4 regions of the Pararhizobium sp. LjRoot238 genome follow, and region 4 is predicted to be linked to each of the others. Evidence: predicted binding sites of a transcription regulator. Region 4 holds the regulator's gene; each other region holds the start of a gene.
What was found. The regulator PhoB, encoded in region 4, activates phosphate uptake and scavenging genes when phosphate is short. The targets are predictions, from matches to a motif close to TGTCATNNANCTGTCAT.
Positions count from the first base shown of each region.

Region 1 (3,116 bases), 2.6 Mb from region 4:
GACGAGCATGTAGCGATCGATGACGTGGTACTGGTCGAAGACATTGCCGAGGAAACCCGTGTAGTAGGGATGCTCGAAGCCGCCCTGCTTGAGGATGTGATAGGACAGGAAGGCCGGGCTGATCGTGCCGATATCCTTGACCGGGCCGGTCTTGTTCGACCAGACGACCAGCGGCGTCTCGTGCTGCGCCTTCATCTGCTCGACCGAACCCTTGCGCGAGGCCGTGACGTCGTTCATGTAACCGGTATTCGGATAGACGGTGTTGAGCGGCGGCAGGTGGTCGCCGAAGAGCACGATGATCGTTTCGCGGTCACGTTCCTTCGCCCAATCCATCAGCATTTTCAGGCTGTCGTCGGCTTCCTTGATACCCTGCGCATAGGTCGCCAGCACCTGCCTGTCGGCTTCCGGCAGGTTTCCTTCCACCTTGATGGTGTTCTTCGCGTAGCGGTTTGCTTCATAGGGGCCGTGGCCCTGCAGCGTCACCGTGAAGAAGAAGAACGGATCGCGCAGCTGATCGGCTTCGCGGATGATTTCCTTGGTCAGCGATTCATCGGATGCAAAGATGCCGCGCTTCTGCATGACCGGCAGGTTCTCTTCGGACCGGAACTGTTCGAAGCCGAAGGCCTTGTAGACGGCACTGCGGTTCCAGAACCACTTCTGGAACGGATGGACGGCGCGGGCGACATAACCTTCGCCACGGAAGAAGGTGGCAAGCGACGGGATCGGATTGCGGATATACTGCTGGTAGGGAATGCTGCCATAGGGCAGGAAGGCATTCGAGAACCCGGTCAGTGCTTCGAATTCGACATTGGCGGTCATGCCGCCGAACTCCGGCGAAAACACGTTGCCGGACTGCATCTTACGGATGGTCGGCATCGGATCGGGCGACAGCTTGACGTTCGGCAAGCGCGTCGGATCCCAGAAGGATTCACTCATCAGAACGATGACGTCCGGCTTGCCGCGATGCGTCGTGCCGGCCGGCACCGGCTTCGTCGGGATCTTGTCGATGGCATCGGACATGTAGCCTGCCGGAGCCGTGACGTTTGCCATCGGCAGGTTGAGGGCGAACGCCATGACGAAACCGTTGTGGCGATAGTTTTCCGTCTGGTCCCACATGATCGGGATGACCTGCAGCCGGTCGCGTATCCAGGAGAAATTGTTGTAGTCCATGATGTGATAGAAAGAGGCGAGCAGCGGCAGGGCCACCGCCAGCCGGGTCAGACGCCGGTTGCGCGTCAACAGCGGAAAGCGGCGCCAGGCAAAACGCGCAAGCCAGGCAAGGGCGATGATCGAGGCGATGAGGCCGACGACAATGCCGGCGGCCGTCCAGGGGCGGTCCCGCACCAGCACCGGCATCAGTTCCATGATCTGGCGCCCGAACAGGAAGTCCGTGGGATAGAGCGGATCGGAGAGAAAAATCTGCTTCTGGCGGCTGACGAGAGCCGGGATCAGCGCGAGCGGGGCGATCAGGATAACGCCGTAGTTTTCGCGCCCGAATGCCGCGTCGAGTGCCAGGAACACCAGAAAAAAGACGCCTACCGTCGTCCAGGCCGGGCGCACCGGATCAAGGAAATACGATACTGTCTCGGAGGCCGAATTGCGCGCGATCCATTCAACGGTGAAGATGAGCGTGATCGACAGGAGCAGTGACAGAGAGAGGCGTCCTGCGATTGATAACAGCTTGCTGTTGCGGGCGCCGAAAGCGATTGGGGGGCCGTAGACCTCGGTGGCGGTGGCAGCACGCACTGCCGATTCAAAACTGGCCAAGGCCTTCTCCAATTTTCACAAAACTGTCGTCCCATTGTCATACAGATGTCATCTTGAACGGAGGATGAATAAGCCGGTTAAGGTTTTCTCAGTGCTTTTTCTGTCCAGATCCAGGGGCGCGAAACGTGCGTGTCGGTGCATTCCTGCGGTTGTGCCGGGGGTCTCAAATCCCGAGCGAACGCTCTTTTTTCTATTTTAACGGCAGGCACGGGTTTTTTTGGCGCGGAATGCGTTAGATATCTCCCCGGGTGCCGCCGCATCCGCGACAGCAAGATAAAGTACGGGCCTGTTTCATGACCGCGCAAAAGACCATTTCGAGCACGTTCCGCATCGCCGTTGCCCAACTCAACCCGGCTGTCGGTGATATCGTCAGCAACCTTGCCAAGGCGCGCGAAGCGCGCGCCGACGCGGCCCGCAACGGGGCCGACCTGCTACTGCTGACGGAACTCTTCATCTCCGGTTATCCGCCGGAAGACCTGGTCCTGAAGCCGGCCTTTCTCAAAGCCTGCAAGAAGGCGGTCGATGCGCTCGCGGCGGATACCGCCGATGGCGGTCCGGGCGTCGTCGTCGGCTTTCCGCGTCAGGGCGAGGCGGGACGGCACAATTCCGTTGCGGTTCTCGACGGAGGCAGGGTGCTGGCCGTTCGCGACAAGCTCGATCTGCCGAACTATGGCGAATTCGACGAAAAGCGCGTTTTCACCGAAGGCGCGATGCCGGGGCCGGTCAATTTCCGCGGCGTGCGGCTCGGCATCCCGATCTGCGAGGAAATCTGGAACGACATGGGGGTCTGCGAGACGCTGGCGGAAAGCGGCGCGGAAATCCTGCTCGTGCCCAATGGTTCGCCCTATTATCGCGGCAAGATGGAGGTGCGCCACCAGGTCGTGCTTCGCCAGGTGATTGAGACCGGCTTGCCGATGATCTTTGCCAACCAGCTCGGCGGCCAGGATGAGCTGGTTTTCGATGGCGCCAGCTTCGCTTTTAATGCGGACCGGCAGCTGGCTTTCCAGATGAGCCAGTTCGAGGAGAGTATTTCAATTTCCGAATGGCGCAGAGGCAGCGACGGCTGGGTCTGCGAGCCGGGAATGATGTCGCGCCTGCCACAGCAGGAAGAGGCGGATTATCGCGCCTGCATGCTGGGCTTTCGCGACTACGTCAACAAGAATGGCTTCAAGAACGTCGTGCTTGGCCTCTCAGGCGGCATCGATTCGGCCATCTGCGCGGCGCTCGCCGTCGATGCGCTCGGCGAAGAGCGCGTGCGCACGGTGATGCTGCCCTATCGCTACACGTCGTCGGATTCGTTCAAGGATGCCGAGGACTGCGCCAGGGCGCTCGGCTGCCACTACGATATC
Region 1 covers NZ_CAXUPP020000001.1:3,266,767-3,269,882, forward strand. Annotated here, with positions in the region: gene ACSQ3F_RS15860 (LTA synthase family protein) at 1-1,707, opposite strand, end outside; gene ACSQ3F_RS15865 (NAD+ synthase) at 2,061-3,116, shown strand, end outside.
Region 1: a site for PhoB is predicted at 1,792-1,808, ahead of ACSQ3F_RS15860 (LTA synthase family protein). Genes of this name have one in related genera too.

Region 2 (3,116 bases), 630 kb from region 4:
AAGCAGGATCAGCCGGTTGAAGTTGTCATCCTCGATCAGGCCGTGCCAGGCCGCGAGGTAAGCCTCTTCCAGCATTGCGCCGCACTTGTCGAGATTGAGTATGTGCCCGTCGCGATGGATCAGCTCCATGTCGTGCAACACGACGAGGCGCTGCCCGCCGGCTGCGTCGGTTACACCGATATCATGCGTCTGTTCGCTGATCACGCGGAAGCCCAGGTTTTCGAGCAGCGGCACGCGATGGGAGAGCGACACCGGCTCGCCGGCGTGGAAGATCTTCAGCTCAAGAGCTCCCGGCCCCTTGTCGCGCTTCTGATAGAAGGCGATGCGGATTGGATCGGTCGGCAGGCAGGCGGCGATATCGTCGAGATCGGCATAGGCTTCGGCCGGCGTGAACGCCACCTGATAGGCTTCGTTGACGTTGATCGCGACACCCTCGTGGCGGGCCAGCAGATCGAACCGGTCGATCCAGCGCGTGACGATGTCGCGCACCGCCTCTTCCAGCTTCGCCTGCGGTACACGCGGTGTCTTGCCGGCGTAGCGCCCGATGATGAAATGGACGCGCGCCAGGCCGCCCTCCGGAAAGGCCGGATAGTAGGCGGAAACGCGGCCGTCATAGGTGGTTTTCAGGTAGTTGCCGATCTTTTCGCGGACATCGGAATCATATTGTTCGCGCGGCACATAGACGATCACGGAAACGAAACGATCGAAATGATCGATGCGCGGTAGAACCCGGATTCGCGGCCGGTCGGCGAGTTCGTTGATCTGTTCGCAGAAGCTTGCGAGCAGGCCGACATCGATCTGGAACAGGTCGTCGCGCGGATAGGATTCCAGCGTATTGGCCAGCATCTTGCCGGAATGGCTCTGCGGATCGTAGCCGAAATGATCGACGATTTTCTCCACCTTGAAGCGCAGCAAGGGAATGTCGGCTGCCGGCCGCGTATAGGCGCTGGAGGTGAAGAGGCCGACAATGCGCAATTCGCCGGTGACGTTGCCCGCCTCGTCGAAGCGCTTGACGCCGATATAGTCCATATAGGCACGGCGGTGGACGACCGATTTCACATTCGCCTTGGTGACGATCAGGAAATCAGGGCCGTTGAGGAAAGCGAGGATTTCCGGCGTCGTCAGCACCGCGTCCTTGCCCTGGCGCAGGACACGAACATCTGGATTGGAGAGAATGCCGAGCCCCCGGCCCTTGCCGCGCTCGACCACGGCGTTGTCACCCTTGCCGGAATAGGTGTATTCGCGCATGCCAAGGAAGGTGAAATTATTGTCGCGCAGCCAGCGCAGGAAGGCCAGCGTTTCTTCACGGTCGTTCTTCTTGCGCGACGGAGCGTGGTTTTCGAGCTCGTTCATTGCCTGGTCGAGCAGGGCCGTCATTTGCGTCCAGTCGCCAACTGCGTGATGCACTTGCGAAAGAACATTGCCGACCCGTGCTTTGAGGTCTTCCGCCTCCGTATCGCTGAGTTTGGAGAGATGAATCTGGATATGGCTGACCCGCGATGCCGGATCGCTCTTTTCTTCGGGATCGAAGATCTTAGCCGGCTTTCCAGCTTCGAGTACCAGGATGGGATGCACGGCAAGGTGAATGTCGCGGTGGGTGGCGGTGACCTCGCCCATGATCGAATCATAAAGGAACGGCATGTTGCGATCGGTGACGGACAGGATCGACACGTCTGTTCCGTCGGGCGTGACGCCATCGACGGATTCAACGGTGATGATCGGCCGGTCGTTTTCGCTCCGGCTCACTTCCTTCAGAGCATGCGCCGCGGTCAGCGCCAGCATCTCCGGCGTATATTCATCGAGATCGTCATGGCTTGCCCGGCGGAAAAGGATCCCCGGCGACAGAATTGTGCGCCCGAGCGCCTTGCCGGCTTCCCTCACAACGTCAAAATGCCGGTCTCGTTTTGGATTGTATTTGGCGCCCATGGCAGTCTCTCCCCCGCAATCACCATTTTGGCCGAACCTAACAGAAGAATGGCCGTTGGCGACTGTTTTTGTGGATGGTTTTCGCGCATTTCGAGCAAATTCGGAATGGATTCATGAAAATTTCAGAGAAAATACGCCGATTTTGAAATTAAATCGGTTGTATCCACTCTTCGATCCTGCTCATCCGTCGGACGGCGAAACGTGCTTTTTCATCTTTTCGTGGTCACAGTTGACAGCGGCATGACTGTCGGGCGATCTGAGGGGGTCGAAACAGCGGAAAATCATGAATGTCCGAGCCTGCACCCGGCGCCGTCATCGTCATTTCAAGCCACGTGATTCGGGGTTCCGTCGGCAATCGCGCCGCGGTCTTTGCGCTTGAGACGCTGGGTTATCCGGTCTGGGCCCTGCCGACGGTCATCCTGCCCTGGCATCCGGGCCATGGCCCCTCGACACGGGTGGCAGTGAGCGAGGACGATTTCAACAGCCTGATCGATGACCTCATCCGCGCGCCGTGGACGGGCGAAGTCCGCGCCGTTCTCTCCGGCTATCTCGGCGCCGCCTATCAAGCGGAAGGCGTCGCGCGACTCGTCGAGGCGCTGAGGGAGAAAAATCCCGACCTTTTCTATGCCTGCGACCCGGTCATGGGCGATGCCGGTGGCCTTTACGTGCCCGAGGCGACGGCGATCGCGATGCGCGACAGGCTTTTGCCGCTGGCTTCGCTTGCCACGCCCAACCGGTTCGAACTGTCCTGGCTCTGCGGTGTTCCGCTTGAAACCAACGCCGCCATTCTTGAGGCTGCCCTGTCACTCGGGCCGCCGCGCATGCTGGTTACCTCGGCAATCCCGATGATGCATGGCAGCACCGGCAATCTCTATCTCTCCGGCAATCATGCGCTGCTTGCCGAACATCGCCTGATCGACAATCCCCCCAGTGGCACGGGTGACCTGCTGGCGGCGCTGTTTGTCGCCCGGCTTCTGGAAGGGCTGAAGGAGGAACGGGCGCTGCAACTGGCGACGGCCAGCGTCTTCGAAATCATTGCCCGCACCGGCAAACGGGGCGCAGACGAACTGACGCTCGAGCGCGATGCCTCCAGCCTCGCGACCCCGATGGCGATGGTCCAGATGCGCCGGTTGATACATCCAAGCCAGAAGCGGCGCTCTTAATGCGGCGGCGCACATCGCTCTTGCCTC
Region 2 covers NZ_CAXUPP020000001.1:1,337,210-1,340,325, forward strand. Annotated here, with positions in the region: gene ACSQ3F_RS06645 (NAD-glutamate dehydrogenase) at 1-1,926, opposite strand, end outside; gene pdxY (pyridoxal kinase PdxY) at 2,214-3,089, shown strand.
Region 2: a site for PhoB is predicted at 2,156-2,172, ahead of ACSQ3F_RS06645 (NAD-glutamate dehydrogenase). Genes of this name have one in related genera too.

Region 3 (3,116 bases), 3.5 Mb from region 4:
AGGCCCGTCGCCAGCGCAAACAATCCGTGTGGCAGATCGAAGGTCAGGTTACCGGTCATCAGCAGCGACATGCCGGTGAGCGCGAATGGCACGATCGCCATGATCGCGGCCCATAGTGTCGCCAGAGGCGGATGATCTTTCAGATGCAGATAGTTTGCCAGGGCTCCGAGCGCAATGAAGACAGAAGAGAGCGCCATGCCGGCGAGCATCGCGGTTCGTCCGGATACGGCAACAGTGGCGATGGGGCCTGGAAAAGCAGGATCGATGAAAGTCAAAAGACCGCTCAGCGCCGTTACGCTCCAGAGGCCGACGATCGCCGTGAAGGCGGCAAACAAGGCGGGATAGACGGCGTAGCTGCGCAGCGCGCCCAACCCCGCAAGGGCGGAAACGATGACGCAGAACACCGCGACCGGATAATCGGACGCCGCGGCGACAGGGCTGATCATGGCGAGCGCGGTCAAAAGCGTGGAGATGCCGGCCGTCGCGGTGATCGCGGCCAGGGGCGGCGCCATCACACGTTCCCACGACGTGCGCGGTGGCGGCGATGGCTGACCATCCACCGCCTCCGGCAGATCGGCGGCAGTCGGCCCCGGCCAGACAAACCCGACCCCGGCGATCATCACCAGCATGACCAGCGTCACCGGCAGCGTTTCAAACAGCGCGGCCGAGGCGATATAGGCCAGCGCCCAAAGGCAAAGGCCGATATTGGCGATCGAGGGCACAATGGTCCAGCGTCGGATGCGGGCGGCAAGCGATGTGGCGCTCCAGGCAACGGCAAGGAAACCGAACAGGCTCCAGGGGCTCGGACTTTCGGAAGAAACCAGCGCCGGGGTGATGAGTGAGGCAAGAAGCCCGAGTCCGGCCAAGGCCTGTCCGTGCAGCAGCGACAGTCCGACGGTGGCGAGCGACACCAGCGCCAGCAGCGCGAAGGCGGTGACCGGGCCGATGAAGCCGTAGATGCCGTGGGCGGCATAGCAGACGCCGAACAGCGTGACCGCGCCCGCCGCCGTCAGGATGCCGGGGATCATCGCGTTCTGGAACGTGTCGGCGACCAGAGGCACGGCACGGCGGCGGACGAATTCGCCTATCCCCATCAGGACGAGACCGAAGACGGCCGCCATGAACAGCCGCACCGCGGGGCTGAGTAGACCCGCGTCGATCGAATATTTGACCATGAAGACGCCGCCAAGTGCCAGCGCGACGCCACCGACCCAAACGGCCCAGCGCGCACCCAGGCGGCTTTCGAGGCTTTCTTTCGGTCGTGGTGCGACCGCGTCGATCACGGAAGCGGGTGCAGATCTCGCGGCCACCGGCTCGCCGCGCGACGCCTTTTCGACGGCATCCTGGCTGGGCGGCGGCCCGCCGAAGATCGCGTCGCCCTTCCTGATTTCAGCGAGGCGCTTGCGCTCCACGGTCGCGGTCGCAACCGGTTGCGGGGGGCTTTCCACCGTCTCGGTTTGCGCGGCCGCTTCCACCCCGGCAGCGGCGGAAACATGAGGCCGCAGTTCCTCGATCCGTTTCAATTCTTCCTTGAGTGCCGCAATCTCGGTCTCCAGCCGCTCGGCAGTCTTGCGTCCGTTGAGAAGCGCCGCCAACGCGATGCCAAAGGCAACGAAAGCAATGACTTCGATCATGTTTTCTCCTCAAGGCCGTAGCGCGCAACGGCACCGACCATACAGCTTTTCGCTCGCAGTCCAAATCGAAGACGGTTCAGGAAAGCAATCTCTTCGCCAGATTGTCGCGAACCTGTCATTATCCGGCGGCTATGCATGTTTCGATGCGCCTTTGCGCAGTTTCCGGACGAAGAGGAGAATGAACCATGGATCACGTTGCCGCCCCGACAACCCCTGAAATCGAGACGCTGACCGACCGCCGCGAAGCGCTCGAAGATGTCGGCCAGAACTGTTCCGCCAACCCGACGATGGGCGATATCATCAACCGCCGCTTTTCGCGCCGGTCGTTCATGGCCGGCTCGCTTGCCGTCGCCGCCATCTCCACCACAGTCAGCCCGCTCGCGATCCTGACCGCGGACGATGCACGCGCCAACGGCAGCCTTTCCAGCTTCGACTTCACGGAGATCGAGGCCGGCGTCGACGAGACCCATCACGTCGCCGAAGGCTATGATGCCGATATCCTGTTGCGCTGGGGCGACAAGCTGTTTGCCGACAGCCCGGATTTCGACCCGCTGAACCAGACGGCCGCAACGCAGGAAAAGCTGTTCGGCTACAACAACGACTATATCGGCTTCATTCCGCTGGACGGCAATCCGGATCACGGCCTGCTTGTCGTCAATCACGAATATACCAATGCCGAAATCATGTTTCCGAAGTTCGCGTCGGTCGTGAAGGAAATGAAGGACGGCAAGGAAGAAGAGAAGGTCAAGCTCGGCGAATACACCAAGGACCTCGTCGATATCGAAATGGCCGCGCATGGCGGCACGATCGTCGAAATCCGCAAGGTCGACGGCAAGTGGCAGCCGGTGCTCGACGGCAAACACAATCGCCGCATCACCGTCAAGACCGAGATGCAGCTTTCGGGCCCGGTTGCCGGCCACGAGCGGGTGAAGACGCCGTCCGACCCGACGGGCAAGCAAGTCTTCGGCACCATCAACAACTGCGCCGGCGGCGTCACCGCCTGGGGCACCTACCTGATGTCGGAAGAAAACTTCAACGGCTATTTCGGTGGCGAGATCGCCGAGGATCATCCGGAGTTCAAGCAGCTGAAGCGTCTTGGCGCGCCGGGCGGCAGCTATGAATGGTCGAAATTCTACGACCGGTTCGACGTCTCCAAGGAGCCGACGGAAGCCAACCGCTTCGGCTGGATCGTCGAAGTCGACGTCATGGACCCGAACTCGGTGCCGAAGAAGCGCACGGCAATCGGCCGCTACAAGCATGAAGGCTGCGAATCGATCGTCAACAAGGATGGTCGCGTCGTCCTTTATTCCGGTGACGACGAACGCTTCGACTATGTCTACAAGTTCGTCACCAAGGCAGCCTTCAACCCGAACGACCGTGCGGCCAACATGGACATCCTCGACGACGGCACGCTCTATGTCGCGAAGTTCGATGCCGATGGCACCGTCGAGTGGATGCCGCTGATCCACGGAGAAGGTCCGC
Region 3 covers NZ_CAXUPP020000001.1:4,162,371-4,165,486, forward strand. Annotated here, with positions in the region: gene ACSQ3F_RS20530 (DUF2339 domain-containing protein) at 1-1,634, opposite strand, end outside; gene ACSQ3F_RS20535 (PhoX family protein) at 1,820-3,116, shown strand, end outside.
Region 3: a site for PhoB is predicted at 1,737-1,753, ahead of ACSQ3F_RS20535 (PhoX family protein). Genes of this name have one in related genera too.

Region 4 (3,116 bases):
CACGCTCCAAGGCTGAATTCGACCAGATCGTCGAAACCAGCCTGCACAAGGCAGGTCTCTGGAACGAGGTGAAGGATCGTCTGCATGAGCCGGGCACCGGTCTCTCCGGTGGTCAGCAGCAGCGCTTGTGCATTGCGCGCGCCGTTGCCGTCAGCCCGGAAGTCATCCTGATGGACGAGCCCTGCTCGGCTCTGGACCCGATCGCGACCGCCAAGGTCGAGGAACTGATCCACGAACTGCGCACCAACTTCACCATCGTCATCGTAACCCACTCGATGCAGCAGGCAGCGCGCGTTTCGCAACGCACTGCCATGTTCCATCTCGGCAATCTCGTCGAGGAAAACGACACCGACAAGATGTTCACCAATCCGGATGACCAGCGCACCCAGGACTACATCATGGGCCGCTTCGGCTGACGATATGTCTTGCCGTTCCCAATTAGGGGGACGGCGGCGCCCTTGAAACCGGATTGTGACGCAAGGAAAAACGATCATGTCCACGCACATTGCTTCCGTCTACGACGAAGATCTCAAATACCTGAACCGGCGCATCTCCGAGATGGGCGGCCTTGCCGAGCAGATGGTCGCCGAATCCGTGCGGGCACTGGTCAATGCCGACCTCGCGCTTGCTCAGAAGGTCATCTCCGACGACGCCATCATGGATGAGGCCGAACGCCAGATCGGCGAGAAGGCGATCGTCACCATCGCCAAGCGCCAGCCGATGGCAGCTGACCTGCGCGAAATCATGGGCTCCATCCGTATTGCTGCCGATCTCGAGCGCGTCGGCGATCTCGGGAAGAACACGGCTAAGCGGGTGATCGCCGTTTCGAGCGCCAGCCTGCCGCGTCAGCTGGCTCGCGGGCTCGAGCACTTGGCGGAACTCGCGCTGATGCAACTCAAGGAAGTGCTCGACGTCTATGCGTCGCGTTCGCCGGAAAAGGCCAACAGCATTCGCGAGAGGGACAACGAAATCGATGCGATCTACACATCGCTGTTTCGCGAGCTCCTGACCTACATGATGGAAGATCCGCGCAACATCACGCCGTGCACGCATCTTCTGTTCTGCGCCAAGAATATCGAGCGCATCGGCGACCACGCGACAAACATCGCCGAGACGATCTATTACATGGCGACCGGCTCCCAGCCGGCAGGGGAACGCCCGAAGGACGATACTGCCAACACCGTCGGCGCGATCGGCAATTGATCTGCCACGCCGGATCAAACGTAAGTAAGTGAAATCTAACATTTGACTGCTCGAACGGCCTTCGGGCCGCCGGGCGAGCCCCTTGCATTGAGGGCAAGGCGTCAAGGAGTTGAGACCGCATGCTACCAAGAATTGCCGTTGTCGAAGACGAGGAGGCGCTGAGCGTTCTCCTGCGTTACAATCTTGAGGCCGAAGGGTTTGAAGTCGATACGATCAACCGCGGCGACGAAGCGGAAATTCGCCTCCAGGAGCGCCTGCCGGACCTCTTGATCCTCGATTGGATGCTGCCGGGCGTTTCTGGCATCGAACTGTGCCGCAGGCTTCGCCAGCGTTCCGAAACCGAGCGCCTGCCGATCATCATGCTGACGGCGCGCGGTGAAGAGAGCGAGCGGGTACGCGGCCTTTCCACCGGCGCCGACGACTATGTGGTGAAGCCGTTCTCGACGCCGGAGCTGATGGCGCGGGTGAAGGCGATGCTGCGGCGCGCCAAGCCGGAGGTGCTGTCGACGCTGCTGAAATGCGGCGATATCGAACTCGACCGCGAAACCCACCGCGTCCACCGCAAGACCCGCGAGGTTCGTCTGGGCCCAACCGAGTTTCGGCTGTTGGAATTCTTCATGGCCTCGCCCGGTCGGGTCTTTTCGCGCTCGCAACTGCTGGACGGCGTCTGGGGCCACGACATCTATGTCGACGAGCGCACTGTCGACGTTCACGTCGGTCGCCTGCGCAAGGCGTTGAACTTCTCCAACATGCAGGATGTGATCCGCACCGTGCGCGGCGCGGGCTATTCCCTGGAGAGCTGATTGCATAGTGAGTGACACACGAACATGAAAAAGGGGCCGGCCGGCCCCTTTTTCATGTTCGGTAGTCCGCGACCTTCAGCGAGCCCGGCGGCGTTCTGCGGAAGGCTGGTAGGCCAGCTTTGCGTGGAAGGTGCAGTAGGGCGAGGTGTCGGGCGAGTCGTTGCCGCAGAAATGGAATTCTTCCTTCATCGGATCGCCGATCGGCCATTTGCAGGTGCGGTCGGTGAGCTGCGTCAGCGCCAGACGGCGTGACATCGGCACGACCACGTTGCCGGCCGGTGCGACGTCCTGATCCTCGATGGCGTCGATTTCCACCTCTTCCTTCATGACAGTGGCACCGGTGGTGCGTGTCACGGTGCGGGTGGTGATGCGCGCGGCGTAATTCGGCGCGCGCGGCGCAGATGTTGCCGGACGCTTGGCGCGGGCGGTGGTCGCCGTGCTGCCGCCGGCCTTGGCACGGCCAGGCAGGCAAAGCCGGTGGACCTTGCCGATAACCGCGTTTCGGCTGACGCCGCCGAGCTGCGCGGCGATCTGGCTCGCGCTCAATCCTTCTGACCACAACTTCTTGAGTTTCTCGACCCGCTCGTCAGTCCAGTTCATGGTCTTCTCTCCATTCACAGCGTTGGTGATGGTCGAATCCTCCACCGTACCCCGGACAGACTCCGAGGCTGAAACGCGATAACTCTTTTGGTGACTAGGTCCGCCGCATGCGTTCTAGTAATTGTTTGTTAAGGTAGAGGTAGGGGGACTCGCTGACAAGAGTCCCCGGAATCCGAGCGAATCGATTTTCGAGTTTTCCCCAACTTGCTTGGCATGCGTGGCATTTTTGCAAGAGTGCCGTTCGAAAAAATCGATGTCGCGACACTGGCGCGATTTGCCGCAAATCACGGGCTTTTGTTGACATTGCGGTGCGAAATGAAGATAGTGATTTCGCCGCCGCGAGGCGGCATTTTGATTTTTTAAGGGCTGGCCACAGTCCAGCGTAGAAGCTGACCGAAACAATCACCGCGATGATTGAGGAGACATGCGCCATGGCCGATGCCACGCCGCTTTATGACACATATGCCCGCGCCCCCTTGCGGTTCGAGCGCGGCGAAGGCGTCTGGCTGG
Region 4 covers NZ_CAXUPP020000001.1:707,950-711,065, reverse strand. Annotated here, with positions in the region: gene pstB (phosphate ABC transporter ATP-binding protein PstB) at 1-416, shown strand, start outside; gene phoU (phosphate signaling complex protein PhoU) at 493-1,203, shown strand; gene phoB (phosphate regulon transcriptional regulator PhoB) at 1,323-2,006, shown strand; gene ACSQ3F_RS03615 (GcrA family cell cycle regulator) at 2,082-2,606, opposite strand; gene ACSQ3F_RS03610 (aspartate aminotransferase family protein) at 3,038-3,116, shown strand, end outside.